DNA from 4 places in the Exiguobacterium sp. s11 genome. Region 3 is predicted to be linked to each of the others. Evidence: riboswitches for the same ligand, from Rfam matches in the RefSeq annotation. Region 3 holds a riboswitch; each other region holds the start of a gene.
What was found. Region 3 has a riboswitch for S-adenosylmethionine ahead of KNQ12_RS12660 (Na+/H+ antiporter NhaC family protein). Riboswitches for the same ligand answer to the same signal wherever they lie in the genome.
Positions count from the first base shown of each region.

Region 1 (7,812 bases), on a different contig from region 3:
TTCTCCACCAGAGAAACCTTCGTTGAGGTAACGGTGTGCCATTTCTGAAGGCATCTCGAGAAGACCCATTTGTGAATCAAGCTCACGAATGAACTTCATGAGTGAGATTTCATCGCCTTCTTCACGACGCGAGTTGATCGCTGAACGAAGGAAGTCGGAGTTCGTGACACCACTGATTTCGCTTGGGTACTGCATTGCGAGGAACATACCCGCTTGTGCGCGCTCATCGACTTCCATGTCGAGGACGTCTTCGCCGTCGAGTGTGACTGAACCAGATGTCACTTCGTACGATGGGTGACCCATCAATGCTGATGCGAGTGTTGATTTACCTGTCCCGTTTGGTCCCATGACCGCGTGGATTTCCCCGCCTTTGATTTCCAAGTTGACGCCTTTCAAGATTTCCTTGCCGTCGATCGCGACGTGTAGATCTTCAATCTTCAAGTGTGAAGCCTTCATGTTAGAATCCCTCCATCTATTCATTTCGTGACTGACGATTCAGAACACGAGCGTTACTAATTTAGTATCATTCTAATCTTAAAGAAACATCGCGTATTATTCAAGCGTCATCGCTCGTTGATTTTTCTCAAAATCATGCGTTTTGTTGAGAATCATTCGAAAGTTTCACCGGTTCCTCGAGTTCCTCGATCGTCGAAGCCCGATGAATCCGTTGTGACAGTAAGAGCAGTGGTATTCCGAATAATGTCAAGCCCGCTAATATCCCGAAAATCGGTAACGGACGGTCCGCTCCATATAAACTTAACAAATGTCCTCCGGCGATCGGACCGATTGATTGTCCGATCGACGTCAAGCCCATCGCCCCGAAATAACTGCCCCGTAATTCTGGTTTGGCAAACCGATCGGTCAAGATGTCGGTCATCGTGAACATCATGACTTCCCCGCACGTGAAGATGAACATCGCGACGATCATCAACCAGATCGCGTTCGCATTTCCCATGATGAACAATCCGATCGCAACAGTCGCAATCCCGGTCGTGATCGAGACGAGCGGTGACGTCTTCATACCAAACTTCATGATCGGATATTGAACGATCAAGACGGTGATTGCATTGATCGTGATCAAAATCGCATAGAGTGTCTTCCCGCCTTCAAGCAGTGACGTTTCCGTCAAGAACTGTGGCAAGGTCGAGTTGAACTGACTGTAGCCGAAAACCCCGAAGATGATGCCAGCGAGTGCCAGCGTAAAGGCGATATCCGTCCGCAACAGACGAACCGTTGCTCCAAACGACACCTTCTTGCCACCATGCGTCTCGGTGATCGGATAGCGTTTGAATAAGATACCAATCATCACCCCGTACACGATATAGACGAATGCCGTGATGTAAAACGTCGCGGACGTGTTCCCCGCACTCAGCAGTAAAGCGATTCCCGGTCCGATCGCTGCTGCGATGTTGATCATCGCGTAACGGATATTGAAGACGAACAACCGGTTCGCTTCATCCGTCGTATCACTGATCAAGGCACGAGCAGATGGCTCGAAGATTGAGCGACAGACCCCGTTCAAGGCACTGAGCGTAAAGAATGCCCAGAACGTCTCGACTTGTGCCAACGCAATGAAGACGATCGCGAATCCGATCGTTCCGGCAAGCATCATCGCCCGCCGTCCATAACGGTCTGACAAGGTACCACCGATGAAACTCATAATGAGGCTGGCGATCGCTGAGATACTGAGGACCCAGCCGACATCGACCGGATCAAACTTTAGAACAGTCGTCATGTAGATGGCGAAGAACGGCATCGTGATGAACGTTCCGAGACGTGAGAAAAACGTCCCGAACAAGACCCCCAGTGTCAACGGATGCAGTTGACGTATGCGTTGCATATGATTCCCCCTAACCCCTGTTTCAGACAAATGAAAAGCATCCTTCCATTATATAGGAAGGATGCCGGCTTCGGTGAACTTATTTGCTGACTGGAACGACCGCACCTTTGTACTTGTCGAGGATCCAATCTTGGTTTTTCTTCTCGTGCAGAACGTCAAGAAGTGCTGTGACACGCTTGTCTTTCTCATCGCCATCACGTGTAACGATGATGTTGACGTATGGTGAAGACTCATCTTCTGAAGCGATCGCGTCTTTCAATGGGTTCAGACCGTTATCGATCGCATAGTTCGTGTTGATGAGGACGGCGTCGCCTTCATTGTTTTTGTAAGCTTGCGGAAGAAGTGATGCTTCGATGTTCGTCTTGAACTTGAGTTTCTTCGGGTTCTCCGCGATATCACCGAGTTGTGCATCTGTCGTTTTACCGTCTTTAAGCTTGATCAATCCTTCATTTTGAAGGAACGTCAAGACACGACCGCGTTCCGCGACGTTTGAGCTCGTTAAGATCGTTGCACCGTTTGGTAACTTATCGAGTGACTTGTATTTCTTCGAGTAAATACCGAGTGGTTCAACGTGGACGCCACCTGCGTTCGCGAACTTATATGATTTGTTTTCTTTCTCTTGTTGCTCAAGATACGGTACGTGCTGGAAGTAGTTCGCATCGATTTCTTTTGAAGCGAGCGCTTTGTTCGGAAGTACGTAATCTTGGAACTTCTTGATTTCAAGCTTGTACCCTTTTGCTTCGTATTCTTTTTTGACGTGCTCAAGAATCTCAGCATGCGGTACGTTCGAAGCACCAACGACGAGTGTCTTATCGTCGCTACCTGATCCTGATGATTTTTCGCCACATGCAGCAAGGCTGATTGCTAAGACGGATACAGCAGCAGTACCTACGAATTTTTTCCAAGTTTTCATGAATGATTCCTCCAATATGATTAAGTTTCGAATTAACGTTTATCGATCGCGCGGATCAGCAAGTCACCAATGATTTGGATGACGAAGACAATCGCTAAGATTAAGAGTGTCGCAATGACGATGACATCGTTTTGAGAACGCTGGAATCCTTCGATGAAGGCCATGTCCCCAAGTCCACCTCCGCCGACTACTCCGGCCATTGCCGTATAACCGACAAGTGAGACGAGTGTGACCGTGATACCAGAAACGATGGCAGGCAACGCTTCCGGGATTAAGACTTTATAGATGATCTGGAACTTCGTCGCGCCCATCGATTCGGCTGCCTCGATGACACCTTTATCGACTTCGCGTAACGCGAGTTCAACCATCCGACCGTAAAATGGTGCAGCACCGAAGATCAGTGCCGGTAATGCTGCCGTTGGTCCGAGGAACGAACCGACGATTGCTGTCGTAAATGGAATCAATAAGATCAGTAAGATGATGAACGGAATCGAACGGAAGACGTTGACGACCAAGCTCAACACTGAATAGAACGCCCGATTCTTGAACAATAACTCTTCGTTTGTCGCATACAATAGTAAACCAATGATCAAACCGAGGACGAATGTCGAAACACCAGCGATTGCCGTCATATAGACGGTACTGCCTGTCGCTTCCCACACCATGTCCCAATCTAGATTGTCAAAGAATGAAATCATCGGTGATCCACCTCCACTTCAACATCACTGGCTTGAAGCTTCGTGATGACCGCTTGTGTTGCTTCTGTTTCCCCGATCAACTGAATGAACAGTGTACCGAGTGCCCCTTCCTGTGATTGACCGACGTTTCCGCCGATGATATTGAACAGGACCGGCGAATCCTTCATGACTTCCGCGAGGATCGGGCTTTCTGCTGTCGATCCGACGAACGTCAACTGAACGATTTTTCCGGTTGGGTACCGTTCGCGTAGTTTCGCGAACGTTAACTCGTTCTCCGACGGCGACGTCAATTGTTTGACGAATTCCTTCGTCATCGCTTGCTTCGGATGACGGAAGACTTCTGCGACCGGTCCTTGCTCGACGATTTTACCGGCTTCCATGACGGCGACCCGGTGACAGATTTTTTGAATGACGTGCATCTCGTGTGTGATCAAGACGATCGTCAGTTTCAGTTTTTCATTGATGTCGACGAGTAACTCAAGGATTGAGTCCGTCGTCTTCGGATCGAGTGCACTTGTTGCCTCGTCACATAAGAGAACGTCCGGGTTCGATGCCAGTGCCCGAGCGATACCGACACGTTGTTTTTGACCACCGGATAATTGTGACGGATAGGCTTTTTCGCGTCCGTCCAAACCAACGAGTTGGATCAGTTCCGCTACCCGTTCCTTGCGGTGTGCTTTCGGGAAGCCACCGAGCTCGAGTGGGAACATGATGTTCTCTTCAACCGTCCGTGACCATAGTAAGTTGAAGTGTTGGAAGACCATCGAGACATTCTTGCGGACGCCTCGTAATTCCTTAGGTTTTAGTGATGTCATTTCAACACCATCGATTTGGATCGAACCACTCGTTGGTGCTTCGAGCATATTCAGTAATCGGATCAGGGTGGATTTCCCTGCTCCGGAATAACCGATTATTCCAAAAATTTCACCGCGCTCGATTGTCAGATCGACATTCGCGACGGCTTCGACCGCTCCGCGCTTTGAGCGATAAATCTTTCCTACGTCTTGTAAACGAATCACAACTGTCCCTCCTAAAATAAAAAAAGTGCGCGCGTTTTAGAGCAAACGCGCGCACTTTTCAGTACACAAAACCATTTGCTCTCATCTCCCAGACTTTTGTCTGCTGGAATTAGCACCACTTCGGATTAGATCCGCGGTTGCCGGGTTTCATCGGGCCAGTCCCTCCACCACTCTCGATAAGAGTTTCGGTATTAAGTTTGTAGAATATATTCTGAATATTAGCAGGGGTTATTTTTGTTGTCAAACAGTTTTTTCAGAAACTTTTTCGAGGAACGTGAAAGCACGTGTTAAGTCTTCTTTCAAATCTTCCGCATCCTCAAGTCCAACTGAAATCCGAACGAGACCGTCCGTGATGCCGAGTTCTGCCCGACGTTCTGCTGGGATTGACGCGTGTGTCATCCGTGCCGGCACCGAAATCAGACTCTCGACGGCACCAAGACTCTCAGCGAGTGTGAAGAAGTGTGTCGCCTCGACGAGTTTTTCTGCGTTCGCTGCTGAACCGACATCAAAGCTGATCATCCCACCAAATCCAGTCGCTTGTTTCGCTTGGATGTCGTGACCAGGATGCGATGCAAGTCCTGGGTAGAAAATGTTCGAGACGATGTCTTGCGCTTGTAGGAACGCAACGAGATCATGTGCTGTCTCTTCGATCGCATCCATCCGGATACCGAGTGTACGAAGACCACGGACGAGCAAGAAGCTGTCTTGCGGTCCAAGCACGCCGCCTGTCGAGTTTTGGATGAAGTGCAGCTCTTCGCCGAGCGCATCATCTTTGACGACGACAAGTCCAGCGACGACGTCCGAATGTCCGCCGATGTATTTCGTCGCACTGTGCAAGACGATGTCTGCACCAAGTGCGAGTGGTTGTTGATGGTATGGTGTCGCGAACGTGTTGTCGACGACGAGTTTAAGATCGTGACGTTTTGCGATTGTTGCGATTGCTTCAATGTCCGTAACTTTCAATAACGGGTTCGTCGGTGTTTCGACGTAGACGATCTTCGTGTTGTCTTGAATCGCTGCTTCCGTTGCCGCAAGATCCGTCGTATCGACGAATGTCACTTGGATGTTGAACTTCGGTAAGACGCGTTGCATCAAGCGGAACGTACCACCGTAGACGTCATCCGTCATGACGATGTGATCGCCAGACTCAAGCAAGTGGAAGACGGCATGGATCGCTGCCATCCCAGAACCGAAGGCAAAACCACGTGCGCCACCCTCGAGATCCGCAATCAATCGTTCGATGCTCGTCCGTGTAGGGTTCGCTGTCCGTGAATATTCATATCCGTCCTTGAGTTGACCGATTTTATCCTGCTTGTATGTGCTTGTTTGATAGATCGGAGGTGTGACGGCTCCTGTTGCCCGATCGACACCTGTTCCTCCATGAATCAATGCTGTCTTCTTACGCATGAGTTTCGTCCACCTTTTCAAAGATTTGTTGGCTCAAGTAGCGTTCGGCACTGTCTGCGAAGACGGTGACGATCGTACTGCCGGGGTGACGCTTTGCGATATCAAGCGCAGCAACAAGCGCTGCACCTGCTGAACTACCAACGAGTAATCCTTCGCGAGCAGCGAGTGTATGAACTGCGTCAAATGCATCACGGTCAGAAATCGTATGAATCTCGTCGACGAGTTCGCGCGGCACGAGACTTGGCCATTTTGCTGTACCGATACCTTCTGTCTTATGCGGACCGGCTGGACCACCATTTAAGACGGAGCCTTCCGGTTCGACGATTGCTGCTTTTGTACCGAGACGTTGTTTTAAGAAGTCCGCTGTTCCGGCGAACGTACCACCTGAACCACAACCGGCAACGAACCAGTCGATATGCGGTAAGTCCGCAATCAGCTCAGGACCGAGTGTCCGCTGATACGTGACTGGGTTCTCTTCGTTTTCGAATTGTAACGGAACGTAACTATTCGGAATTTCCTGACCGAGTTCTTTTGCCCGGTCGATGGCCCCTTGCATATCGAGTTCAGTCGGCGTGTTGACGACGGTTGCGCCGAGTGCCCGCATCAACGTCTGCTTTTCCTGACTGAATTTTTCCGGAACGACACAGATGACTTGGAGATCGTATTTTTTAGCGGCGAGCGCCAAGCCGATGCCGGTATTCCCGGCTGTCGGCTCGATGATCGTACCGCCTGGTGTCACATGTCCGTTTTCGATTGCTGCATCAACGAGTTGAATGCCAAGGCGGTCTTTGACGCTGCCCCCAGGGTTCATCCATTCGAGCTTCGCCAAAATGCGCGTACCAGCAGGCAAATCGAATGAAGTGATCTCGTAGAGTGGTGTGTTTCCGACGAGGTCGCGGACGTTGTTCGCGATCATCCGAAGACGATGTCCCATTCATCACGACCGGCAAGCATTTTCTCGGCATAGTGCTTCGCTCCTTTGAGGTCATGTGCGCTCGCAAATCCACATTGGACTTCGTTTTGCGCTGGAATCTCTTCTGCTGCGAGGACGTCTTTCAACGTCTTCTCAACGAGTTCGCTCATTTTTTCGACCGAGTCGAAGTTCATCATCGCCATGTAGAAACCTGTTTGGCATCCCATCGGCGAGACATCGATGACATCATCCGAGTAGTTACGGATGTTTTCAGCAAGTAAGTGCTCGAGTGTGTGCATCGCACGCATCGGCATTTGCTCAACGTTTGGTTGCGTGAAACGGATATCGTATTTGACGACTTGGTCGACTTTACCTTCTTTATAACCCGCGACGCGGATATAAGGTGCTTTGACTTTCGTATGATCCAGGTTAAAGCTTTCGACGTTCATTTTTTGAAGTGCCATGATTTATTCCCCCATTTTCTCGGCTTCTACGAGCCAGACGAAGTGATTGTATTGTATAAATTTAACAGTGAATCCTCGTGCTGTAAACAATTCTTCCATAACTGGAATCAACGGGTAGAACTCGCGTTCGAGATCTTCCGCTAACGCGTCGAACCCTTGAGCACGTGCTTCACGAATCGTTTGCAGGCGTGCCTCTTCTGAGACGAACATCGTATCCGCGTAGACGATTTTTCCGTCTGCCGGTAAATGTGATGCCATCAGTTCGATCGCTTCTCCCTTTTCCTCATCTGTTAGATGATGAAACGCATACGTCGAAACAAAACTGCGTGCTTCCTGCGCTTCGAACGAGAGGAAGTGACCGTCTTGTACATCAAGTGACGGAATCTTTTCCGTCAGGATTGCCCGCATCTCCGGACTTGGTTCGACGGCGAGTACGGCGTCGTGACGTGCCAGAAGACGTTGTGTCAGGTTCCCTGTGCCTGCTCCGAATTCAATGACCGGCGACTGCGCTTTATCCGCTACTGTATCCAAAATCTCATCGTATCGACGAAAAACCTC
Region 1 covers NZ_JACSNF010000001.1:995,558-1,003,369, forward strand. Annotated here, with positions in the region: gene sufC (Fe-S cluster assembly ATPase SufC) at 1-456, opposite strand, end outside; gene KNQ12_RS05395 (MDR family MFS transporter) at 590-1,840, opposite strand; gene KNQ12_RS05400 (MetQ/NlpA family ABC transporter substrate-binding protein) at 1,920-2,753, opposite strand; gene KNQ12_RS05405 (methionine ABC transporter permease) at 2,786-3,451, opposite strand; gene KNQ12_RS05410 (methionine ABC transporter ATP-binding protein) at 3,448-4,470, opposite strand; SAM riboswitch class I at 4,549-4,653, opposite strand; gene KNQ12_RS05415 (bifunctional cystathionine gamma-lyase/homocysteine desulfhydrase) at 4,711-5,877, opposite strand; gene KNQ12_RS05420 (PLP-dependent cysteine synthase family protein) at 5,870-6,793, opposite strand; gene KNQ12_RS05425 (S-ribosylhomocysteine lyase) at 6,790-7,254, opposite strand; gene KNQ12_RS05430 (class I SAM-dependent methyltransferase) at 7,258-7,812, opposite strand, start outside.
Region 1: linked by a shared signal. The riboswitch ahead of KNQ12_RS05410 (methionine ABC transporter ATP-binding protein) and the one ahead of KNQ12_RS12660 (Na+/H+ antiporter NhaC family protein) in region 3 are both predicted to bind S-adenosylmethionine.

Region 2 (7,812 bases), on a different contig from region 3:
GTAACTCAAAACCGAGTCGTTGATTCAATCGTACATCTTCGTGTGCATTCGCTAAACTGAATGAAACCGTCAACACGACGAGAATCATCCATCCAGAAAATAAATATTGCTGAATCGGTAAAAAGGCGATGGACTCATAAATGAAATACAGTAAAACCATAGGTCAACTCCTTCATTTCATTATGTTATTTGGAAAAGCATTGAAAGTTTGGCTTACGAATTCTAATGATACCGAGTAAGAATTCCGAGAGCAATCAAAAATCTCGAATGATGAAATAAAAGAATGTTCACACATTTTAAGAAAAGGGAAAGATGGTTTAGTATATGTACTAAATACTTTTAAGAATCCTCTTAACGAAAGCATTTTAATAATATGAGAACGTTCTCATAAAACGTGTCTAATTTGTGAACGGAAAATGTGATTTAGACAATTAAGAGCCAATGACTGTTCGAAAGAATCATTTTCTTTTAAAATAAAGGTAATGATTAAAGGAGGCGAAACGAAGATATGAAAAAATGGTTGATCGTCGGAGTAGCAGCAGTAGCTTTTTTCGGCTACGAGAACATTCCAATGGAACAGGCAGAAGCCGATTATCCGAAAAGTGGCGGCAAGCTGATTGATCGATATAGCAGTGAATATCCAGGTTACGACTGGGAAGTCAGGCGGACGTCCAGCGAAGAATTCGTATCGTTGACGAAGGACGGTAAGGAATACGGAAAGTACCGATTTAAAAATGGTATAACAACGCAAGGGGCAGTCTTGAACAAGGATACGGAATCATCGCTGAAGAAAAAAGGATGGACCGCAGTGAAGTCCTACCGTAAAGGCAACACGAACTACATGTTGAACCTGGATCATGCAGCCGTCTATGAGAAGAAGGGGAATTACGTCACCTATTTCTTCGACCAACATGATGGGAATAAGGTGAAAGCGACACTGTCGATTCCGAAAGACGTCGAAGCGAAGAAAAAGGGTTTCTATGGTACGGCTTCGAATGCGTTACGAACGACGGATGAGAAGCTGATGCTACGATTGATGAACTGGGAACGGGCTGACTACAAGTTAAATCCGTTGGCTCCGTATACGGCACTGAAGCCAGTGACACGCGGTCATAGCGAAAATATGGCGAAGAATAATTTCTTCGCACATACGGATCCGCAAGGGCGTGATCCGTTCGACCGGATGAAGCGTGAAGGAATCAGGTTCAGCTATGCTGGTGAAAATCTATCAATGGGCTATCCGAATGTCTTTGCATCACATTGGGGCTTAATGAATTCAAAAGGGCACCGAGAAAATATTTTGAAAAAAGAGTACAAACAAGCTGACATCGGTGTGGCTTTCCGGAGTAACGCGCCATACTTCACGATTAATTTCCGAACACTTTAAAATAGAAAAATGGAGGACGATATTTCACGATGTCGTCCTCTTTTTCATGAAGCGATGTGTTTTACACTAAAGGCAGGAGGTGGGGATGTTGGAAATCCGTCGATTGAATCCAGAAGATGCAGTACTCTATAAAGCGTTGCGATTAGAAGCCTTACGAAACCATCCTGAGGAATTTGGCTCTGATTATGAATCAGAAAAAGATCGATCCGTCGAACGGTACGCAACTCGTCTTGAAAGCGAACAGTCGATGACGTTTGGTGCGTTTCATGAAAATGAACTCGTCGGTGTCGTCACTATCGTCTGCTCCGAGCCGTTCAAGATGCGACATCGAGCGAATGTATTTGCGATGTACGTCACGCCACGCGCCCGAAAACAACAGGTCGGACGACGCCTTGTAGAAGAGGCATTACGTACATTAAAGCAGCATCCTGTGATTGAGCAAGTCCATCTCTCGGTCGTCCGGACGAATGAAGCTGCTAAAGCGTTGTATCGATCACTTGGTTTTGAATCATACGCGATTGAACCGCGGGCGCTGAAAATCGATGATACCTATCATGATGAAGAACTGATGTGGTATCGGTTCTAACACAAAACGACCGGAATTCAAAGAGAGGTGATCTCGTTGAATTCCGGTCGTTTTTTACATCAGTTTGCCCATTCAGGTTTACTGAAGCCTTTGAATGATTTTTCGATGACTGTATTGAAAGCGTCCGATTCGACGGCTGCTTTTAAGTCTTTTGCGACTTGCTTGTCCGCATCTTTCGTTTGGACAGCGACGAGGTTACGGTATTGTTCGTCCATCGTTTCAAGCGCTAACGCATCAAGTAAGTCGAATTTCGCAGCAAGTGCGAAGTTCCCTGGAACGGCTGAAATGTCGACACTTTCGACGGCGCGTGGCAATTGAGCCGCCTCGAGTGGTTTAATGACGAGTTTCTTCGGATTCTTGACGATATCCTTCTCTGAAACGGTTAGTGGATCAGCGTCCGGCTTCAGTTCAATCCAGCCTTGTTCCGCAAGTAAGTTCAGTGCCCGTGCTTGGTTCGTCGGATCATTCGGCGTCGCGACTTCAGCACCTGTCTTGACGTCGTCAAGTGTCTTCGCTGTCTTACTGTATAGTCCCATCGGTGCTGTCGGAACCGTGATGAGTCCTTTTAAATCGAGGTTCTTTTCTTTAGAGAACGTCTTGAGATAGATCGAGTGTTGGAACAAGTTGGCGTCGATGTTCCCGCTACCGAGAGCGATGTTCGGTTGGATGTAATCGCTGAACTCGACAATCTCGACTTTATAGCCTTTCTTTTCGAGTTGCGGCTGGATCGCTTGTTTGACCATGTCGCTATACGGACCGCTTGTCGCACCAATCTTGATCGTCTTGTCCTTTTCATCAGCACTGCTGTCTCCACATCCCGCGAGGACTCCTGCACCGAGTAAGGCTGTTGCTAAAAAGGCATATCGTTTTTTCATGATTCCACTCTCCCTTTGCATGTATGATTAGCGTTTATCTGTTTTTCGCGCCAGTTGATTGCCAAGTGCTTGAATACTTTGAACGATGACGATGAGCACGACGATCGTCACGATCATGATGAGATTATCGTAGCGATAATAACCGAAACGGATCGCGAGGTCACCAACACCTCCACCGCCGACGATACCAGCCATCGCTGAGAAGCCGATCAAGCTGATCGTCGTTAATGTGATGCCCTGAATGATGCCAGGGAGTGCTTCCGGTAAGAGGACACTGACGATGATCCGTAATGGTTTCGCCCCACATGCTTCCGCCGCTTCGATTAGACCAGGCGGAATCTCGCGGAGTGACGTCTCAACGAGTCGCGCGAGAAACGGAATCGCTGCGACACTGAGACTGACGGATGCTGCCGTCGGACCAATCGTATTGTCGAGTAAGAACTTCGTTAACGGAATGAGGGCAACCAGCAAGATGATGAACGGTAGCGACCGGACGATGTTGACGACGAAGTCAAGGACACGGCGGACGGCAAGGTTTTGAAAAAATAATCCCCGGTCGGTGACGAACAAGAGAATCCCGAGCGGAATCCCGACGACCAATGCAAAGGCAAGTGAAATTCCTACCATCCACGCCGTCTCGCCGAGTGCCTTCAAGAGCTCAGGTAACATCGTTTGAATACGATCAAGCCACATCCTGAATCACCTCGAGTGCATGAAGTTCCGTCGCGAGCCAGTCGAGGGCAGGAGCGATTTGGTCGGATGATCCCGTCAAGCTGACAATCAGGACACCGAAGGCGACGTCTTGAATGTAGTCGACCTTGCCGTGCAAGATGCTGACTGAGATATCGTAACGGCGGATTGCTTCTGATAACGTACTCTCACCGGTCTTCTCGCCCGTGAACTGCAAGCGGATGATCTTGCCTGGAGTTGCCTGTAAGATGCGTTCCGGCAATTCGATTTGTAGTGCCGTATCGACGTAATGTTTCGTCACCGGATGCTTGGCTTGACTGAACAAGTCATAGGTTGAGGCGACTTCAACGACTTCACCTTGCGACATGACCGCGACGCGATGGCAAATCTGTTTGACGACATCAATCTCATGCGTGATGAGGACGATCGTCAACCCGAGTCGTTCATTCAAATCCTTCAGCAGTTCAAGGATCTGTAGTGTCGTAACGGGGTCAAGAGCGGATGTCGCTTCATCACATAACAAGACGGTCGGATTGTTTGCGAGTGCCCGGGCAATCCCGACGCGCTGTTTCTGCCCACCGCTTAATTGACTCGGGAAGTTCGTCTCAAATCCTTCAAGTCCGACGAGCGAGACGAGTTCGCGAATCCGCTCCGGGAAATCTGCTCGTTTGACGCCAGCGGCCTTGAGCGCAAAAGCGATGTTATCCGCGACGTTGCGCGACTGGATCAATTGGAAATGCTGAAAGATCATTCCTGTCCGCAAGCGAAGTTGACGCAAATCTGCTTTTGACATCCCGCCGAGCGAGACACCGTCGACCTTGACGGTTCCTTGTGTCGGATGCTCGAGCCCGTTGATTAGGCGAAGCAACGTACTTTTACCGGCACCAGACTCACCGATGATTCCGAAGATTTCTCCTTTTTGGATCGTCAAATCGACATCCCGTAAGGCAAAAATCGGGGTCCGGTCTCGGACGAACCGTTTTGTAATGTGTTTGAATTCAATCATCCGCTCATCTCCTCATACAAAAAAAGTCGCTTTTTCCTAGTAGCGGAGCAACCAGAAAAAAGCGACGAAAGTGTAAGATTTCGTAACTTATCTCTCAGAATGAAAATCATTCTGTAGGATGTGGCACCGTTCCTTACAGGTGGTTGCCGGACGTCGTTGGGCCTAATCCCTCGGTCGCTCTCGATAAGTAGTTATGCTGTTGGGATTTACTTTAACGGAAATGATTCCCATCTGTCAAATGTTTTTTCAGAATTATTCCGCAACAGGTGTCCGGAACAGGTTGAGCGTTCCGATTCGATCGACGGCTTCTTCTAGACGTTTGACGTCAGCAATCAAGCTGATCCGGACGTAGCCTTCACCGTATTCGCCGAAGAAGGATCCAGGGGTCACAGCGACATGTGCTTCGTCAAGCAGGTGATCCGTGAAGCTTTGGGACGTATAACCTTCCGGAACAGGAAGCCAGACGAAGAAGGAACCGCCCGGTCGTGGTCCACTCCAACCGATCGCATCGAGTTTTGCGAACAACGCATCGCGTCGTGTTTCATACAAGCGACTTAACTCACGGACGCACGTCTGGTCACTCGTGAGGGCGACGGTCGCCGCATGCTGAATCGGTGTGAAGGCACTGACGTAGAGATGTTCTTGGTACGTTTCGATGCTTGAGATGACGGACGGATTTCCGATGGCAAAGGCAATCCGGAAGCCGGACATGTTGAAGCGTTTCGAGAGTGAGAATAGCTCGATTCCGACGTCTTTCGCCCCTTCCGTCTGCAAGAAACTTCGCGTCGGACCATCGAAACTGATACCGCCGTATGCTAAGTCATGAACGACACAGATATCATGGGCATCGGCGAAAGCGACTGTCTGTTCGAAGGCTTCTGCCGTCGCGGTCGCACCCGTCGGATTACTCGGGTAGTTGAGGAACAACATCCGGGCACGCTCAACGTCCGTCGTATCAAGTAAGTCATAATCCGGCAAGAAATCATTTTTCTCGAGCAACGGAAGTGTGATCGGGTAAGCACCAGCGAGTGCGGCACCAGATAGGTAATCCGGGTATCCTGGATCCGGGACGATGACTCCTTCTCCAGGGTTGACGATCGTCTGCGGTAAAGCGACGATTCCGGCTTTACTGCCGAGCAGAATCGCGACTTCCGTTGCTGGATCGATCGTGACACCGAACTCAGTCGCGTAAAAGTTTGCGACAGCTTGTTTTAGAAAATCATGTCCACGAAACGGTGGATATTGAAGGTTCGTTGGCTCGTCGATAGCTTGTTTTAAGGCATCGAGGATATGTACAGGCGTCGTCTGGTCGGGTGTTCCTTGACCAAGTGTGATGACATCGTGTCCGGCAGCTTTTACAGCACCGATTCGGTTCGCGAGTTCAGCGAAGACGGGAGCAGGAAGCCGATCAATGGCGATGGATGGAGCGAAATGTTTCATGGATGAATGCCTCCTTCGTAGTATTGTCGTCAAGGATAACGAATATTCAGTCAAAAGAAAAGAACTTTTTCGAAATTTAAAAAAATTGTCGGATAAACAGGTACAGATAAGTGGAGCGGGAATAAAGAGTAGGGAGAGGAGTGGGAAGATGAAGCGAGCTAACTGGAAAGAGGCAGTCGTCTATCAAGTCTACTGGCGTAGCTTTAAAGATTCGAACGGGGATGGGATCGGTGATTTAAGAGGTGTCATCGAGAAGCTTGATTACATCGCTTCACTTGGTGTCGATGTCGTGTGGCTGAATCCATGTTATCGTTCCCCGGACGTCGATAACGGCTATGATATTGCCGATTATTACGAGATCATGAAAAAAGCGGGAACGATGGGAGATCTCCAGGAGTTGATCACGGCTGCTCATGCCCGTGGATTAAAGATCATTCTCGATTTAGTCGTGAACCATACGAGTGACCAGCATGACTGGTTCCGTCAGTCATGTGAGCGGATCAACGATAAGGATGACTGGTACATCTGGAAAGACGGCACGAAAGAGACGCCTCCGAACAACTGGCGCTCGTACTTTGCGCCAAGTCCGTGGACGTGGAGTGAAGAGCGCGGGCAGTATTATTTTCATTCCTTCGCCAAAGAACAACCGGACTTGAACTGGGAGCACCCAGCTGTGAGGCAAGCAATCTACGATATGATGAACTGGTGGATTGCTCAAGGGATCGACGGCTTCCGGATGGATGTCATCAACTTGATCAAAAAACGGTCGTTCGAGGATGTCGCCAATCCGTTTGATCTCTCGTACCTTGGGAATCAGCCAGGTGTGCATGACTTCTTGCAGGAGATGCATGCGAATGTTCTCGCTGGTAAAGACTTGTTTACAGTCGGTGAGATTCCGTTCGTCGGTCCAGAAGATGGACTGTTATATGTCAGTGACGAACGAAAAGAACTCCGGACACTGTTTCACTTCGAAATCGCGGACGACATGGAAGCGATGGATCTCTTACGATTCAAGGAGATTCAAAAACGATGGTACGACGTCTTATACCCATTAGGTGTCAATTCACAGTTCCTCAACAACCATGATCATACACGACAAGTGACGCGCTTCGGCAGTGAACGATACCGGGTTGAGAGTGCGAAACTACTCGGTTTGATGTTGCATACGTTACCGGGCATTCCATACGTGTATCAAGGAGAAGAGATCGGGATGACGGGGATTCGCTTCTCGGATCCGTCGCTTTATCAGGACGTCGCCTTTCGAAATCGATACGCGGAGCGCGTCGCTGGCGGAGAGGACCCAGAGGTCGTGCTCTCATCGATGCAGTTACTCGCGCGCGATAATTCCCGTACACCGATGCAGTGGGACGATACACATGCAGCTGGCTTTACGAGTGGTAAACCATGGTTAGCGGTCAATCCGAATTATACGGACATCAATGTCGCGCAAGCAGAAGCAGATCCATCGTCCGTGCTTGCTTTTTACAAGTCGCTGATTCAGATGCGAAAGGATCATCCGATTATGGTCTACGGTACATACCGAGACTTAGCGCTTCATGATCCGTATCTCTATATCTATGAGCGGGAATTAGAGGGAGAAGTCTGGCGGATCGTCCTCAACGTACACGATGAACCGATGCAGACCGCCCTCGTCTTACCACAGGAAAAGTTGCTCATATCAAACTATCCGGATAGCCCGGATATCTTGCGTCCTTACGAAGCACGCGTCTATCGTTATGCTGTTACAGAACAGACGTGAGTCGTCTGTTGAAAAGAAAAACATCCGCGGACATGTCAGGAACACGTTCGCGGATGTTTTTTCAAATGC
Region 2 covers NZ_JACSNF010000001.1:1,199,859-1,207,670, reverse strand. Annotated here, with positions in the region: gene KNQ12_RS06460 (hypothetical protein) at 1-160, opposite strand, end outside; gene KNQ12_RS06455 (CAP domain-containing protein) at 509-1,387, shown strand; gene KNQ12_RS06450 (GNAT family N-acetyltransferase) at 1,473-1,973, shown strand; gene KNQ12_RS06445 (MetQ/NlpA family ABC transporter substrate-binding protein) at 2,033-2,848, opposite strand; gene KNQ12_RS06440 (methionine ABC transporter permease) at 2,876-3,541, opposite strand; gene KNQ12_RS06435 (methionine ABC transporter ATP-binding protein) at 3,531-4,544, opposite strand; SAM riboswitch class I at 4,629-4,734, opposite strand; gene KNQ12_RS06430 (aminotransferase class I/II-fold pyridoxal phosphate-dependent enzyme) at 4,797-5,984, opposite strand; gene KNQ12_RS06425 (alpha-glucosidase) at 6,133-7,743, shown strand.
Region 2: linked by a shared signal. The riboswitch ahead of KNQ12_RS06435 (methionine ABC transporter ATP-binding protein) and the one ahead of KNQ12_RS12660 (Na+/H+ antiporter NhaC family protein) in region 3 are both predicted to bind S-adenosylmethionine.

Region 3 (7,812 bases):
GATCTCGCTTTCTCTACAAAGTCAATATGGCGTGGATAAGATATGGATTACGGTCGGATTAGTCGTCTTGACGGCACTGATCATTTTTGGTGGTGTCCGCAGTATTGCGACAGTCGCTTCATTCATGGTTCCGATCATGGCAGGTGGTTATATCTTAATCGCCCTCTATATCATGGTGACGAATCTTGAAGTATTACCAAGTGTCTTTAAATTGATTTTCCAAGAAGGATTATTCGAGTTTAAGACATTAGCAGGGGGAGCAATCGGGGCGGCCGTTCTGAATGGTATTCGTCGCGGTTTGTTCTCGAACGAAGCCGGTATGGGTTCGGCACCTAACGCAGCAGCAACAGCGGAAGTCTCTCACCCGGTCAAACAAGGCTTGATTCAATCATTCGCGGTCTTCGTAGATACATTGATGGTCTGCTCGGCGACAGCGATGATCGTTCTCGTCAGTGGAGTTCCGACAAAAGATGCGAATGGAGATGCCTTAGCTGGTATTGATTTAGCACAGGGCGCACTTGCATCACAAGTTGGATCATTTGCGACAGGATTCATGGCACTCGCCATCTTCCTATTTGCGTTTAGTTCCGTCGTCGGAAACTACTACTACGGTGAATCGAACATCAACTTCATCCGTGAAAATAAACAAGTCATGATGGCATACCGCGTACTCGTCCTCGTCATGATCGTCTTCGGTTCACTTGTCGAGTCGGCTAGTCTCGTGTGGGCGTTAGCGGACATCTTCATGGGATTAATGGCGATTGTCAATCTGTATGCGATTTTCCGTCTTGCAAAGATAGCGAAGCTGGCTCTCGATGATTACATGACACAACGAAAAGCAGGGAAAGAGCCACGGTTTTATGCGGACTCGATTCCGAACTTGCCAGGGAAAGATACGCTTGAAGCATGGCAAGAATCAGAAAAAGACGAAAAAGCGATCTAAGGAAAGGGAGTCAGAGAAATCTGGCTCTTTTTTTGTATAGAACGAATTTAAAAAGGGAATACAGAGTACAGAAGGGAGGGGGAGAATGGAAAACGTACATTTCGTCCGCGTCACGGATGCGGTCTGGGAGTCGTTCGGAAACGATCCCCACATCATCATGGACTGGATATTATTCATTCATGAGACGCAACCCGATCATGAACAATTATTCGCTCTCGAACAGACGAATGCCATCTATCATTTGATGAATCAAATCGATATCTATATTGATCAAGACACGCATTACAACCTGGGACGAGCGATCGTTGGCGAAGAGTTGATCGTTAATGAGGAGAAAGCGGCGATTGTAGGCATTCTTCCCTTGCCACTCCTCATCATCTCGGCTGAGGTGATGCGGAATTTCGATCAACGGGCACTCGCTTCGATTCATGATGAAGCCGGAACACCGGGCGAATTCGAGGATGTCTGGGAACAGTTCGCCGATTTACGCGCCTATTTTCAAAAGGCAGAAGAAGCGGAAGATACGATTTTAATTTATTATGTCTGATCAGCTAAAATCATAAAAAAGAGACCCGCTTCCAAGTCGTAGACTGGAAACGGGTCTCTCGTCGTTCAGATGAATCAAGACAACTTCATATGGAAGACGTTCTCTTTTACGTGAATCGTCAGATTAAAAATCGATTTCGTCCGGATCCGGTCCGAGGCGGACATCCGTTGCGATACGGTCAATTTTCTCAAGATCATCGGCATCGAGTTGGAAATCAAAGACGTCGAAGTTTTCCGCAATGCGTTCTGGTGTAACGGATTTTGGAAGAGCGACGATGCCGTTGTCGAGATGCCAACGTAAGACGACTTGTGAAGGTGTCTTGCCGTGCTTCTCTGCGATTTCCTTGAAATCGTTAATTTCGAGGAATTTCCCTTGCATGAGTGGGCTCCATGCTTCGACTTGGATGTTGTGATCTTGCAAGTATTCATGCAGTTCATGTTGTGGTAATTGTGGATGCAACTCGACTTGGTTGATCATTGGTGCCATCAAGCCCTCTTCTGCCAATGTATCGAGGTGATGTTCTTTGAAGTTCGAGACACCGATCGCTTTGATCTTGCCTGCTTCATACAGTTCAACCATTGCTTTCCACGCTTCGATATAGCCTTCGACCGGCCAGTGGATGAGATAAAGGTCAAGATAATCTGTTTCGAGACGTTCGAGCGATTCTGCGAATGCTTCCTTCGTCCGACCGGCACGAATATCATCGTTCCAGACTTTTGACGTTAAGAAGAGATCCTCACGTTTCACGCCGCTTTCCTTGATTCCTTTTGCGACACCGCGCTCGTTTTTGTAGACAGCAGCCGTATCGATATGACGATAACCGACACGTAATGCTTCAGCGACAGCAGCAGGTGCTTCTGTCTCTTCATCTACTTGCCAGACACCGAATCCGATTTGGGGAATCGTAATACCGTTTGAAAGTTTTGCGTATTGCATGTGTTACTCCTCCTCATAAAACGTAGTTTAGATTTGCTCGTTTAGTTTAGCATGAACGAACGAAGACGTCCGTTTCCATGCTCATGGAGGAATGAAATAAGGTAAAATAGAAAAGAATCATGAGATTTAATCGTGTGTTAAAAGAGGGGGAGAAAAGATGGCTCAAAAGAATAAAAAGCTATCCAAATGTACTTGGCTTAGCATTGGCGCCTTGTTAGTAACGCAGGCAGTGGGTCTGTTTCTTAGTGCGCGAAAGTCAGGACGTAATCCATGGGTTTGGGGAGGTGCTGGACTCGTTCAATTCCCGCTTCCGGCAATCGCTTACTTAATCTTAGAACGACAAGCGAAGCAGAAAAAATAATAAAACAGGTTCAATCGTCGACGCGATTGGACCTGTTTTATGGTTACGAAGAAATTCTTTCTTGCTTCGTCGCTGTCTTCTTCATACGTGGCAATCCAAAGAAGATGGCAATCGATCCACAGACGAAGAGCAGGAACGGATAGAACAGATACGGAATCAGTTCCGGTGAAGCCGTTTTCGTCAATTCTGCTGCAATCAAGAGTTGCGCGCCATACGGAATGATGCCTTGGATACCACAAGAGAAGATATCGAGAATACTCGCTGATTTCTTACGATCAATCTCGTACGTATCAGCGATTTCAGCCGCCAGTGGTCCAGCGACGAGAATCGAGATCGTATTGTTCGCCGTTGCGAGATTCGTCGCACTGACGAGTGCTGCCATACTGAATTCGGCACCGCGACGCTGAGAAATCTTGCGCGTCAACGTCTCTTTCAAGTAGACGATTCCACCGTTGAACGTGATCAAGCTGACGAGACCACCCATGAGGAGTGTCAAGATGGAAATCTCCGCCATGCCCATCATTCCTTTTGACATCGAGAGGACGAAACCGCTTAAGCCGAAGCTACCGTCAATCATACCGATGATACCAGTGAGCAATGTACCACCGACGAGGACAAGGATGACGTTGACACCAAATAGCGCAAGGACGATGACAGCGAGATATGGAATCAGCTTGTAGAACTCGAATGCTTTGGCCGTTACCGCATCGCCAGAGCCAGAAACGAACGCAAGTAAGATGATCGTCAAGATAGCAGCTGGGAGAACGATCATGAAGTTCGTCCGGAACTTATCGCGCATGTTCGTTTTTTGGGTACGGACGGCAGCGATCGTTGTATCCGAGATGAACGACAGGTTATCGCCGAACATCGAACCACCAACGACTGACGCTGCTGCGATCGCAACGTTGATGCCTGTCGCTTCATGAATACCGAAGGCGATCGGCGCGAGTGCAGCAATCGTTCCAGTCGATGTTCCCATTGCCATCGAGATGAAGGCAGCGATGATAAACAGACCACTCATCAGTAATGACGGAGGTAGGAACGTCAAAGCAGCATTGACGGTTGCATCGATGGCACCGATTGCTTCTGCCGTTCCAGAAAACGTACCGGCTAATAAGAAGATGAAGACCATGATCATGATATCGGGATTTCCGGCACCCGTTGCGATTCGTTCGACCGTTTGATTGATGGATCCTTTCGTTGTGATTGCAGCAAAGATCAAAGCGATCAATGCGGCGATAAGGATCGGAAATTCGTAAAAGTCGTCATAGAAGATTCCGGCTCCGATGAAGAGGACCAGGAATACGACGAGGGGAAGCAGTGCCCATTTGTTAGGCGTGATCGTTTCATTCATTGTTGACACCTCGTTTCTCAAAGATACAAAAAAGACCCCTTCGCAAGAAAGAAGGAGGTCTTTATGAAATAAAGACGCTCTTCTTATCTCTCAAGCTTTCGCTTGCTGGATTTGGCACAGTACGAATCAAATCGTCCGCTGCCGAAACATCATTGGGCCAGTCCCTCCGTTTCTCGCGATAAAAAGAAGTCATTCAATTGTTGTAAAACACGTTTCTTACCGTACCGCATTGAGTAACGCGTGTCAACTGTACTTTACTGAAGTGCTTGTTTTAACGTCTGGACGTTTTCTTCCATCAATTTAAAATAAGAGCTGTTTTGCTGTGCTTTCGTGACGGACTCTAGATTATGAATCGTCACGGATTCAGCTCCGATTTCTTTTTGGATGACACGTGCGACCTTCGGTGAGACCGTCTCTTCGAACGCGACGTATTTCAAATCATGCATCCGTGCTTCTTTCACTAAAGCAGCCAGTTGCTTTTGTGACGGTTCATCGGAAGGAGAAATTCCCGCGATCGGCAGTTGCGTGAAACCATATCGTTCTGCGAGGTAACCGTAAGCGGCATGCGTAACGAGAAGTTCTTTTTTCGATCCATCAGCGACGGCTTGTTTGAATTCTTTATCTAGTGCGTCAGCTTGCTGATCGAACGCTTTTAAGTTTTTCTCGAATGTCGCTTTGTCTTTTGGTACTTCTTTTGATAGAGCGACTGTGATGGAACGTGCCATTGCTTTTGCATTGGTAGGATCGAGCCAGACGTGTGGATCGTATTTTCCGTGGTCATGGCCTTCTTCTTCATGCGCAGGTTCATCCGTTGCGTGATCATCGTGCCCTTCTTCTTCGTGGGCATGTTCGTCTTCACTATGCCCCTCTTCTTCATGTGCATGGAGTGTAGCATCAGATTCCAGTAAGTTGACGTCCTTACTCGTCTCGACGAAGCGGACGTCCGTGCCGTTTAGACTCTCCTGAATTTTTTTCGAATATGGCTCGAGCGTCGTGCCCGTTAAGAGGAACAAGTCACCCTTAGCAATTTCAGTGAGTTGTTTTGACGTCGGCTCGTAAGAGTGAGGATCTGCTCCAGGTGGGACGATCATCTTGACGTCGACTTGATCACCACCGATTTCGCGGGCAATAGCAGCTGTTGCGAACGTTGATGCATAGACTTCTGTCTGGGTTTTATCTGAAGTCGATGAATCGGTATTCGAACCGCAAGCGGCGAGGACACTTGCACTCGCGAAGGCGATTGTTAAAGCAGGAATAATTTTTTTCATTATATGATACCTCCATTATTAAAACGTAACAATTCCGATTTGGACTTTCTCACTATAGCGGAACGCTGGTGAAGCGTCAAGTAGGAATACCGAGACGTTCGACATCTTTTAAAACGGGGTAGAAGGATAATAAAGTGAAGAAACTAGCACGTCTTTTTGGAGGTGATCAAGTGAAACGTGAAACTGCATGGCTAATGGGGGGAGCTGCATTATTGACGACGGCAGCAGCGGGAGCGAGTATCTGGAACAATTATGGTGCACTACTTCGATGGACCGAACCCGCCTTGCCACTCACAGAAAAACAACTTGCACCGCGGACGCTCACCTACAAACAGGTGGGAGACCGCATCTTACAACTCGATCTCTATTATCCACCAGGAGAAGGACCGTTTCCAGTTGCCATCTATGCACACGGTGGTGCATTCGTTCGTGGAGAGCGCGATGACATGTTCTGCTTTAGTCCAATCGTTGATCGACTACTTGAACTCAGAGTTGCCGTCTGTAGTATTGAGTATCGTTTGTTCGAAGAGGGCAGTTATTTTCCGGATAACCTCGAAGATGTACGGGATGCGTTATGTTTTTTGAATAAGGAAGCAGAGGGTCTTCGCATTCTAAGAGGACGGATGATGGTATGGGGAGATTCAGCCGGAGCCTCACTCATGCTGACGACGGCACTTGCCCCATCTGCTTTCGTTGGTGAGCGCGATGAGCGGCACATGCCATTGATCAGTGGTGTGATCGCTTTATATCCACCGACGAACTTTTTGCTGTTTAATTTCATTCAGACTTGGATTGCCCATATTAAGTTCTACAAGGGGGGACGAGAAGAATGGCGCAAGCTGATGACGCACGTCTCACCCGTCACACATTTATCGTCGGATGCTCCGCCAATCATGCTCTTGCACGGTAAAAAAGATCCGATTGTTCCGTTTTCTCAAGCCTTGCATTTCGTTGAGAAGGGAGCGGATGTCGGAGCCGATGTTCGTTTGTTTTCCTTTCCGAATGGTACGCACTCACTTGCTAGTTTCGCTCAGACGGAAAATCCGTTAAAGATCGAACGATTGCTTGAACGAATTGAACATTTCACCTGTCAGGTACTACTGTTGCCACCTCGACAACTTCCGAATGGAAAACATGATACAATCAGTCATATTTCTTAAGTGAGGGAGACAGAGACATGACTGAAATTTGTTTAGTGCGGCATGGTCAGACGGATTGGAACTTAAACGAACGGATTCAAGGAAGAGAAGATATCCCGTTGAATGCAACAGGAAGAAGACAAGCGGAACTCAGCGCCGCTTATCTATCGAATGAAAAGTGGGATGTCTTATTAGCAAGTCCCTTGTCGCGTGCCGTTGAGACGGCGGAAATCATCGGTCGTGCTGTTGGCTTAACGATTACAGCGACAGACGAGCGACTTGTCGAACGCGAATTCGGAGCCGCTTCCGGTGAACCAGTCGCAGCGATTTACGAGGCTGTTCAAGCGAACGATACGACACTTGTGCCGGGTCTTGAAACGGAACAAGCCATCCAGGATCGCGTGTTCGAGGCGCTACAGGAAGTGACACGCACGTATGAAGGGAAACGAATTCTAATCGTTTGTCACTCGCATACGATCAAGGCAGCATTATCGTCGATTGATGCGACATTCAGTTACCGGACACCTTTGAAAAACGCGTGTGCGAATTATATCTATCATACGGATCACTATACGATTGATCGCATCAACGTAGCAGACCACATCACGGACGAGGTCGAAAAACCTTAAGAGACGGGTGTGTTCGGATGCTCTGTCAAATATTGTTTGAACGTTTCTTTAGCGATACTTGTGATATGGGCACCACGTTTTGAACGACGATCCTTATACTCTTGAACGAGTTCTTCGCCAGCGAATCCATCTTCGACGACTTCGCGTAAGATCGATTCAGATAAATCATTTTTCATCATGACCATCTTACCCGTGAAGACATATGAGACGTTTTCGCTTAAGACAGTCCGTTCAAGAGGCGTGACGATCATCGCGGCAGGGTCATTATCAGGTCGTGAGATCGTGATTTCAATCAAAGCACGTAAATGTTTTGTGAACAATTCATCGACGATCGGCTGATCCGTTGGAGGAACGACGATTTCTGCAACCCACTGTGCCGTCTGTTCGGTACTGACCGTCAATCCGTCCTGAATGGCGACGGGAATCGTCGTATCACGTCCTGACTCATCCATTAAAATGCGTAATGTGCATAACTTAAAGGTTTTCATGAAAAAATGCCCTCCCTTGATCGCTTACGATTTTCCTACAGTATACCGTGAGGAATGTAAGACGGGAAACTTTTCCTGACGAAATTCGTATGAACTATGTTTAAATAAGACTAGATACTACTAAACAGGAGGATCGTTCATTATGCC
Region 3 covers NZ_JACSNF010000004.1:12,251-20,062, reverse strand. Annotated here, with positions in the region: gene KNQ12_RS12680 (alanine/glycine:cation symporter family protein) at 1-943, shown strand, start outside; gene KNQ12_RS12675 (hypothetical protein) at 1,029-1,490, shown strand; gene KNQ12_RS12670 (aldo/keto reductase) at 1,614-2,426, opposite strand; gene KNQ12_RS12665 (hypothetical protein) at 2,584-2,787, shown strand; gene KNQ12_RS12660 (Na+/H+ antiporter NhaC family protein) at 2,831-4,141, opposite strand; SAM riboswitch class I at 4,222-4,326, opposite strand; gene KNQ12_RS12655 (metal ABC transporter solute-binding protein, Zn/Mn family) at 4,396-5,409, opposite strand; gene KNQ12_RS12650 (alpha/beta hydrolase) at 5,580-6,569, shown strand; gene KNQ12_RS12645 (histidine phosphatase family protein) at 6,587-7,177, shown strand; gene KNQ12_RS12640 (YwpF family protein) at 7,174-7,665, opposite strand; gene KNQ12_RS12635 (hypothetical protein) at 7,808-7,812, shown strand, end outside.

Region 4 (7,812 bases), 170 kb from region 3:
CGGATACGATGGAGCAGGTCAGCGGCGTGACACCGCGAAAAATCGCCATCCCAGGCGGAACGGATGGTGCGATGTTCAGCCAAGCAAAAAAAGCATTCCCGATTGCGATTGCTTCTTTCCATGATTTCCGTCTTGCGCATCAGGTCGATGAGTCGATTCTGTTATCCGAGTATGAACAAACGATTGCGTTTTGCTTTAACTTGATCAACACACCATTACATCAATCGCTTCCATCGCTTTAAATAAAAAAGGGACGACTTTTGGGTGCAGTACCCAGAGTCGTCCCTTCTACTTTTACTGTGTTTAGTTTAGTACACACCAAGTTGTGCCAACGCCTCACTTAAATAACTTTGATCACTGCGAAATTCTTGACTTGTTTGCCCATCAGACCAGCTGATGAAGACACGACCAAGCCGGTCATATCGTAAACGGAGACGTATCACGCCCTGCTCAAATACGACTTCTCCCTGTAACGATTCATGAACATGGGCAAAATCACGGATGAACAGATCATATTCGTCGAATGAAACTGAAATGTCGTGTTTACTATCTTCTCCCGTCATTTGAATCGTTAGTTCCTCTTGTTTAGGATATACGTGTAAGATGTCCCACGATAGACTGCTTTCTTCTCCTCGAAACACGATGCGATGCTTCATTCGATTTCCACCTCTGAGTTACAGGATATTTACTAGTCTTTCTCGAAAGTAACCGATATCTTCTTCATCCGAAAGGAGTCTGCTTATGTCTCATACGCCAAAGACAGGTCCTACTGAACAGTCCGTTGATGCTTTTCTGGCACAAGTCGAACCACCACTACGTCAAGCAGATGGTATCACGTTACGTCAGTTCTTCGAAGATGTCACGGGATACGAAGCCGTCATTTGGGGGTCTTCCTTGATTGGTTTTGGTGCCTATCATTATCGCTATGCCTCTGGTCACGAGGGCGACAGCTTTTATGTCGGCTTTTCTCCGCGCAAGACGAACCTCGTCCTTTACCTCGCGCTTGGTGAAGACGATGTATCGGAACGACTGCTTGCCACTCTCGGTACGTATCGACGCGGCAAGTCCTGCCTCTACGTAAAACGACTGACTGACATCGATTTAAACGTCCTTCGGGAAATGATTGAGTACTCGATCCGCACGTTAAAAGACATGTACCCGTCTTGATTTCAATCAAAAACAGCCGAAGCGGATTCGCTTCGGCTGTTTTTTTGAAATTAATGTCCGCCTTCTGTCCGATCGATATGGCGAATGTGTTTGAGATTGACCCCGATGATGATGACGGATAAGAGGACAAAGCCACTTCCGACATAAAATGGTAAGTTTGCGTTGAAGATTTCAGCCAATTTCCCGGCCATGAATGGCGCAATGGCTGCCCCGAGAAAACGTAGGAAACTGTATGCCGCAGATGCTGTCGAACGTTCGACAGGTGCTGCGTCCATGACAGCGGTCGTGATGAGCGTGTTGTTATTCCCAAGCACGGCTCCCGCTAAGATGACACAGACGATGACGACGGCAGGTGTTTCCGTGAAGATTCCCATTAATAGAAGCAAGATTGCGAATGTGATCAACATCATGACCATCGCTTTGATCGTCCCGAACCATTGTTTCAGTTTCGGAGCCGTTAAGACCGATGTGATCGCAAGCAACATTCCCCAGCCGAGGAAAACGAATCCAAGTCCTTGTGCTGGTAGTTTCATGACGAATGGTGCATAGGCCATGATTGTAAAGAATCCCACGTTATAAAGCGCCGCAACGATTCCGAGTGTCAGCAATGAACGATGCTTCATCGCTTGGAACGGTGCTTTTAATGATAACTTCTGTTTCGGTGCAGCAGATGCTGCTGGTTTTGGCATCAAGAAGAACAAAACGAGGAACGCAATGACCATGATTGTTGCAACACCCATGAATGGCGCGCGCCATGTGATCGAACCGAGCGTTCCGCCTAACAATGGCCCAATCGAAATCCCAAGACCAACGGCTGCTTCATACAAAATGATCGCTTTGGCTGTTCCGCCTGACGATAAGGAAACGATCGCAGCGAGTGCAGTTGCGACGAATAAGGCATTCCCAAGCCCCCAACCACCGCGTAACGCGACGAGCGTCCAGATGCTGTCAGCTTGTGAAGCAAAACCAGCAACGGTTGCGATGACGGCGATTCCGAGCATTAACGTTCCTTTTTGACCAATCCGTGATGAAATCGCGCCTGTAATCAACATCGCGAATGCCATGACGGCGTTATAACTTGTAAATAAGAGCGTTACTTCACTTTTTGATGCTTCTAAATTCTCGGCAATCGTCGGTAAGACGGGATTGACGAGCCCCATTCCCATGAATGCTGTGATACTGGCGAAAAAGACTGCCCAGACAGCAACCGGTTGATGGAATAATCCATGTTTGCTTTCTGCTAATACCGTTTCCGGCTCAAGCGTCGTTGTTTTTTCAGCAAGTGCCATAGTGTCCCTTCTTTCTATTGAATGTGTTACATGAACTGTTTAAACGAATGGCGGATGACGTCGCCTCGACTAATGATCCCAACAAGACGTCCTGCTTTCAGAATCGGAAGCTTTTTAATCCGTTTTGCGCCGAGCGTTGCTGCAATCTCTTCCATTTCTGTGTCAGCGTCCGCAGTTACGACTTTCCGGCGTGCCAGTTCCATGACAGGTCGATTCAAAATATGACGAATCCGATCTTCATAATCTTCTTCGTCTCCTTTGATGACATCTACATATAAGAATGTATCGACGATGATGTCCTTGTGTTTTCCGATCGCGCGCATGATATCTCCGTCACTGATATACCCGACTACCTCTTGCTCAGCATTAATGACAGGTACGCCGCTAATACCAGATTGAATGAATCGTTCGATGACCGTCCGAATCAGATCTGTATCGTTTACTGTGATGACCTCTTGTTTCATCGACTCATAAGCTTTCATCTGAATTCTCCTTTGTCGTTCATTTCTCATATGAAAAAGTTGTATGATACAATTAAAAGAACAAAAATGATTGTATAATACAACTACAACTCTGTCAAGCCTCCTGCTTTTCGCATTGACAGCTTATCCACATTGGGTAATCATGAGGGACAGAGAGACTTTTTTGAAAGGGGAGATACCCGATGTCTCAACAAGCACTCGAAACCATTGAATTGGAGTTAGCGATTCTGATCCGGCGCTTGACGACAGCGACGGCAGACAATCGTAATTTGGATCGTGCTTCCTACCTCTTACTGCGACAACTAGCGGATTCCGGCAACGTCGGTGTCAAAACACTTGCCCGTGAACTCCAGCTTGATGTCTCGACCGTCAGTCGCCAAGCTGCAGCGCTCGATCAAAAGCAACTCGTGGAAAAAGTAAAAGATCCGACAGATGGTCGTGCCTTCTTCTATCATATTACGGATAAAGGACAAGAAGAGCTCACGATTTACCGGACAGCACGTCTCGCGAGCATCGAACGTCTCCTGACGGATTGGCCATCGGACGATGCTGAAGATTTTGGACGTCTGTTGCAACAATTCAACCGTGCCTTGCGCGAGCGTTAACGAAATTACACCATTTATAGGAACGGAGGCGAAATCAATCGATTTCGCCTCCGTTTTTTCGTCATTATTCATGATGTATGAGTAACCTGACAAACTGAACGAATTTGTGCGATGTGTTCGGGTGATGTTCGGCAACAACCACCGATCAATCGTGCCCCTGCCTCATACCATGTCTTCGCGACGGTTTGGAACGATGTACACTGATTCGTACCTGACCACGTTTTTGCGACCGGATCATAGACCTCACCGGAGTTTGGATAGACGATGATTGGCACATCCGTCAACGCCTTGAGGTGACGGATAAAGTCGGTCGCGTAAGATGCCGGAAAACAATTTGCACCGATTGCTGCGAGCTGTGGATGTTGCCCAATTGTCTCGATGCACGTCGCAAGTGCCGTTCCTTCACTAATGTGCGTCGCATCTTGAAGCGAAAACGTCAGCCAAGCGGACACTTCCGGATACGTTTCGAGAATCCGGAACAACACGACAGCTTCCTCGAGCGACGGAATCGTCTCGAATGCTAGCAGATCAGCCCCCGCTTCAATCAACGCTTCGATCCGTGGCCTGTGGAAGGCTTCTAGCACATCCACTGACACCCCATAATGACCGCGATACTCAGAACCATCTGCTAAGTAGGCACCATAAGGACCCACTGATCCCGCGATCAATGCGTCACTCTTCCCGATACGCGTGCGTGCGCTTTGCGCCAAGGTGACCGTTTGTCGAATCAGCGCCTGTGCTTCCTCTGTCGTGATATGACGTTGCTTGAAGCCTTCGATACTTGCTTGATAGCTTGAAGTGATGGCGACATCAGCACCTACTTCAAAGTAATCACGATGGACACGCTCGATCTGTTCCGGTGCTTCGATCAAGAGACGTGCTGACCAAAGCGGGTCGTTCAGATCGAATCCCTTCTGTTCAAGTTCGGTTGCAAGGGCACCATCTAAAATGAGAAAGGGAACTTCCTGTAATCGTTGATCAACTGGATTTTTGATTCGGTACATCTTCAACACTCCGTTTCTGAAAAGAATTCGTGAACGCATGAACGACATAACAGATCACGATGAATGGAATACCACAGTACAAGGCAATTCGTTGTGTCGGATCAAATCCGATACCAATCAGAGAAATCAAACAAACGACGAAAGCGGCGATCGGTACGAATGGAAAGAGTGGTGTGCGATAGACCGATTCGTCGACCGTATGCCCTTCACGAAGAAATTGCTTCCGGAAGCGATACTGGGCCACACTGATACTCATCCAAACGACGACGACAGCAAGACCGGAAATCGAGACGAGCGCGATATAGACACTCCCTGCTGCATAGATGCTAGACAGCAAGGCAAGTCCTCCGCCAAGCATGCTGAATAATACGGCTCGAAGTGGAACCCCACTTGGCGTCACCTGGGCGAAGAAGCGTGGAATCATGCGTTCGTTCGCAAGCGACCAGAGCATCCGAGAGGCGGCGTAAAGTCCAGAATTCGTTGCCGACAAGATCGCTGTCAAAATGACGAAGTTCATCACGTCTGCTGCGTAGGGAATTCCGATTCGTTCGAACACGGCGACGAACGGACTTTCGAGTACACCTTTCCCATCCGTTGGCAATAAGACGGCTAATACGATGATCGTACCGACGAAGAAGAGGACGAGTCGCAAAATCGTCGTTCGGATCGCAAGCGGAATCGTCCGTTTCGGATCGACTGCTTCACCCGCCGCGACACCGATTAGTTCCGTTCCCGAGTAAGCAAAGTTCACGGCAAGCATCGTCATGAAGATGACGAAAGCGCCATTTGGAAACAACCCGCCTTCGGTTAACGAAGAAAAGAATGGAGCCGGGCTACCATCTTGCAGTGGAATAAAGCCGACGATCGCTCCCGCACCGAGTAAAATGAAAGCAATGATTGTCACGACCTTAATGGCGGAAAACCAAAACTCGACTTCAGCGAACACGCGAACCTTCAAGACGTTGATACCAAGGATCATCGCAGCGAACAATGCGCTGAACACCCATACAGGAATCGACGGGAACCAACGTTGCATTAAAATGCCTGCTGCCGTGAATTCTGAACCAAGGGCGACCGTCCATGTCAGCCAGTAGAGCCAGGCCACTGTATAACCGGTGCCGGGTCCGATGTACTTCGTTGCGTACTTATGGAATGATCCGGTTTCCGGCATGTGCACGGCGAGTTCACCGAGACTTAACATGACTAAGTAAACGACGACGGCCCCAATCAAATACGATAAAATCGTTCCGACACGTCCTGCTTGTTCCAACGTATAACCTGTACTTAAAAATAATCCGGTTCCAATGACACCACCTAACGACAGCATGATCAGATGACGTGATTCCATCTTGCGTCGAAATGCTCCGCTCGTTTTCATGAATCCATTCCCTCCTCATTCCACCTATTTCAAACAAAAAACGCATCCTCACGGATGCGTCGGTCGACAATTCGGAAATCTTATCGATCGGGTGCAGCACCCGCAGGAATTAGCACAGTATCTTTCGACCTGTTGCTGAGGTTTCATAGGGCCAGTCCCTCCACCTCTCTGGATAAGTATGTAATTGTTCCTAACCATATCAGAATGCAGATAATTCAGTCAACAGGCATTTCCCGATTTTTTTGATAGATCCATAAATTAGATTCAATCAGTTGAAGATGACGTGAAGAGCGTGTTTCGAGCAAAGTACTAAAGAAATGTTTCACTTCGACGGGCTGACCCTTTTCCATGTCCCGTAACATCGATGATTTCATCGTGTCTTCCATTGCATGCATCTGCTTCAGCAAGACCGCTTCTACATCGTCATTAAAGACTGCGCCTTGTTCTTCCATCGCTCGCTTCGCTTCCTTCATGACGTCTTGAATCATCTGATGACCAATTGGGTCCTTGCGAATTGGACCGATGGCAGAGCGAAATAGTGTCGTCACGCCCGCAAATGTCGAAATGAAGAGGTACTTTTGCCACATGTCATCCATGATATGCATCGAGTACGCCATCGGTGCCTTCGCTTTCGCAAAACGTGTTGCAATCTCCTCTAAACGCGCTGTTGGTTTACCGGTTCGTGAACCAAACAATAGCCGATGCGACGGGCTTGTCTGTACAATACGCCCTTCTGCATCAAGCGTCGATTCAATGAAGCAAAGTCCGCCCAGTACTCGATCTTCTCCGAAGACTTCTGTTAACCGTCGTATATGCTGCATGCCGTTCAACAAAGGAATGATGTACGTCTCGCTCGAAACAAATGGCGCAAGATCCTGTAGGACATCATCCAAGTGATAGGCTTTCGTCGAAAGTAAGACGACATCAAATGTGTGATTCAGTCGCATGTCTCGTGTCACTAACTGAGGCGTGATCATAACATCACCATGAGGACTAGTGATCTGTAACCCTGTCTTTTGTAATTGTTCATAGCGCTTCGGACGAACAAGGAATGTCACCTGTTCCCCTTGCTCAGCAAGACGTCCCCCGAAATAACCTCCAACTGCTCCGGCACCTACGACTAAAACATGCATATGCATTACCTCCTTTTTAACTAATCGATTCGTTACTTACTCCTTCACCCTAACATATCGGAAACCATTTTCCTCATTCCTGCTTGAATCACTAAAATGTAAGTTAAGCGTTTGCATTTTAGAAAAAAACGTTTATACTAACTTGTATACAAGTATACTCACTTTAGAAATCAGGTGATTCCATGTCAGAACTGTTATACCCCTTGAAGTGGTTAGCAAAAGCTTCCGCTGGAGATCGTGTCGCACACGAGCTACGGATGCGCATCATTTCAGGAAAGATTGAAAGCGGTACCATTTTATCCGAAAACAAATTAGCCTCTGATTTTTCAGTCAGTCGCTCGCCCGTCCGTGATGCGTTAAAGGTCCTTGCATCCGAACAATTGATTCGTCTCGAACGAATGGGAGCGGTCGTCGTCGGTTTGTCTGAGCGCGACATTCAGGAAATCTATGATGTCCGGCTACTCATTGAAACGTTCGTCTTCGAACGACTCGTCAAAATCGAACGGGCAGAACTCGTCCGTGAACTCAGTAAAATTCTCGAAATGATGAAAGTTGCCATCAAATACAAGGATGCCGATGAATTTTCCTTCCAGGACGTTCTGTTTCACGAAACGATCATCCGCTCGATTGATCATGGATATGTCAGCATGATTTGGCAAAATCTTAAACCGGTCATGGAAAGTTTCATCCTCCTATCGATGCGGGTACGATTCGAAGAAGACATCGAAGACTTCGAACGCATCCTCGCGAACCA
Region 4 covers NZ_JACSNF010000004.1:178,572-186,383, forward strand. Annotated here, with positions in the region: gene KNQ12_RS13460 (M20 family metallopeptidase) at 1-242, shown strand, start outside; gene KNQ12_RS13465 (WapI family immunity protein) at 309-656, opposite strand; gene KNQ12_RS13470 (DUF1801 domain-containing protein) at 742-1,167, shown strand; gene KNQ12_RS13475 (MFS transporter) at 1,218-2,456, opposite strand; gene KNQ12_RS13480 (CBS domain-containing protein) at 2,483-2,938, opposite strand; gene KNQ12_RS13485 (MarR family winged helix-turn-helix transcriptional regulator) at 3,121-3,543, shown strand; gene mmuM (homocysteine S-methyltransferase) at 3,612-4,547, opposite strand; gene KNQ12_RS13495 (amino acid permease) at 4,522-5,925, opposite strand; SAM riboswitch class I at 6,003-6,104, opposite strand; gene KNQ12_RS13500 (ketopantoate reductase family protein) at 6,141-7,058, opposite strand; gene KNQ12_RS13505 (GntR family transcriptional regulator) at 7,241-7,812, shown strand, end outside.
Region 4: linked by a shared signal. The riboswitch ahead of KNQ12_RS13495 (amino acid permease) and the one ahead of KNQ12_RS12660 (Na+/H+ antiporter NhaC family protein) in region 3 are both predicted to bind S-adenosylmethionine.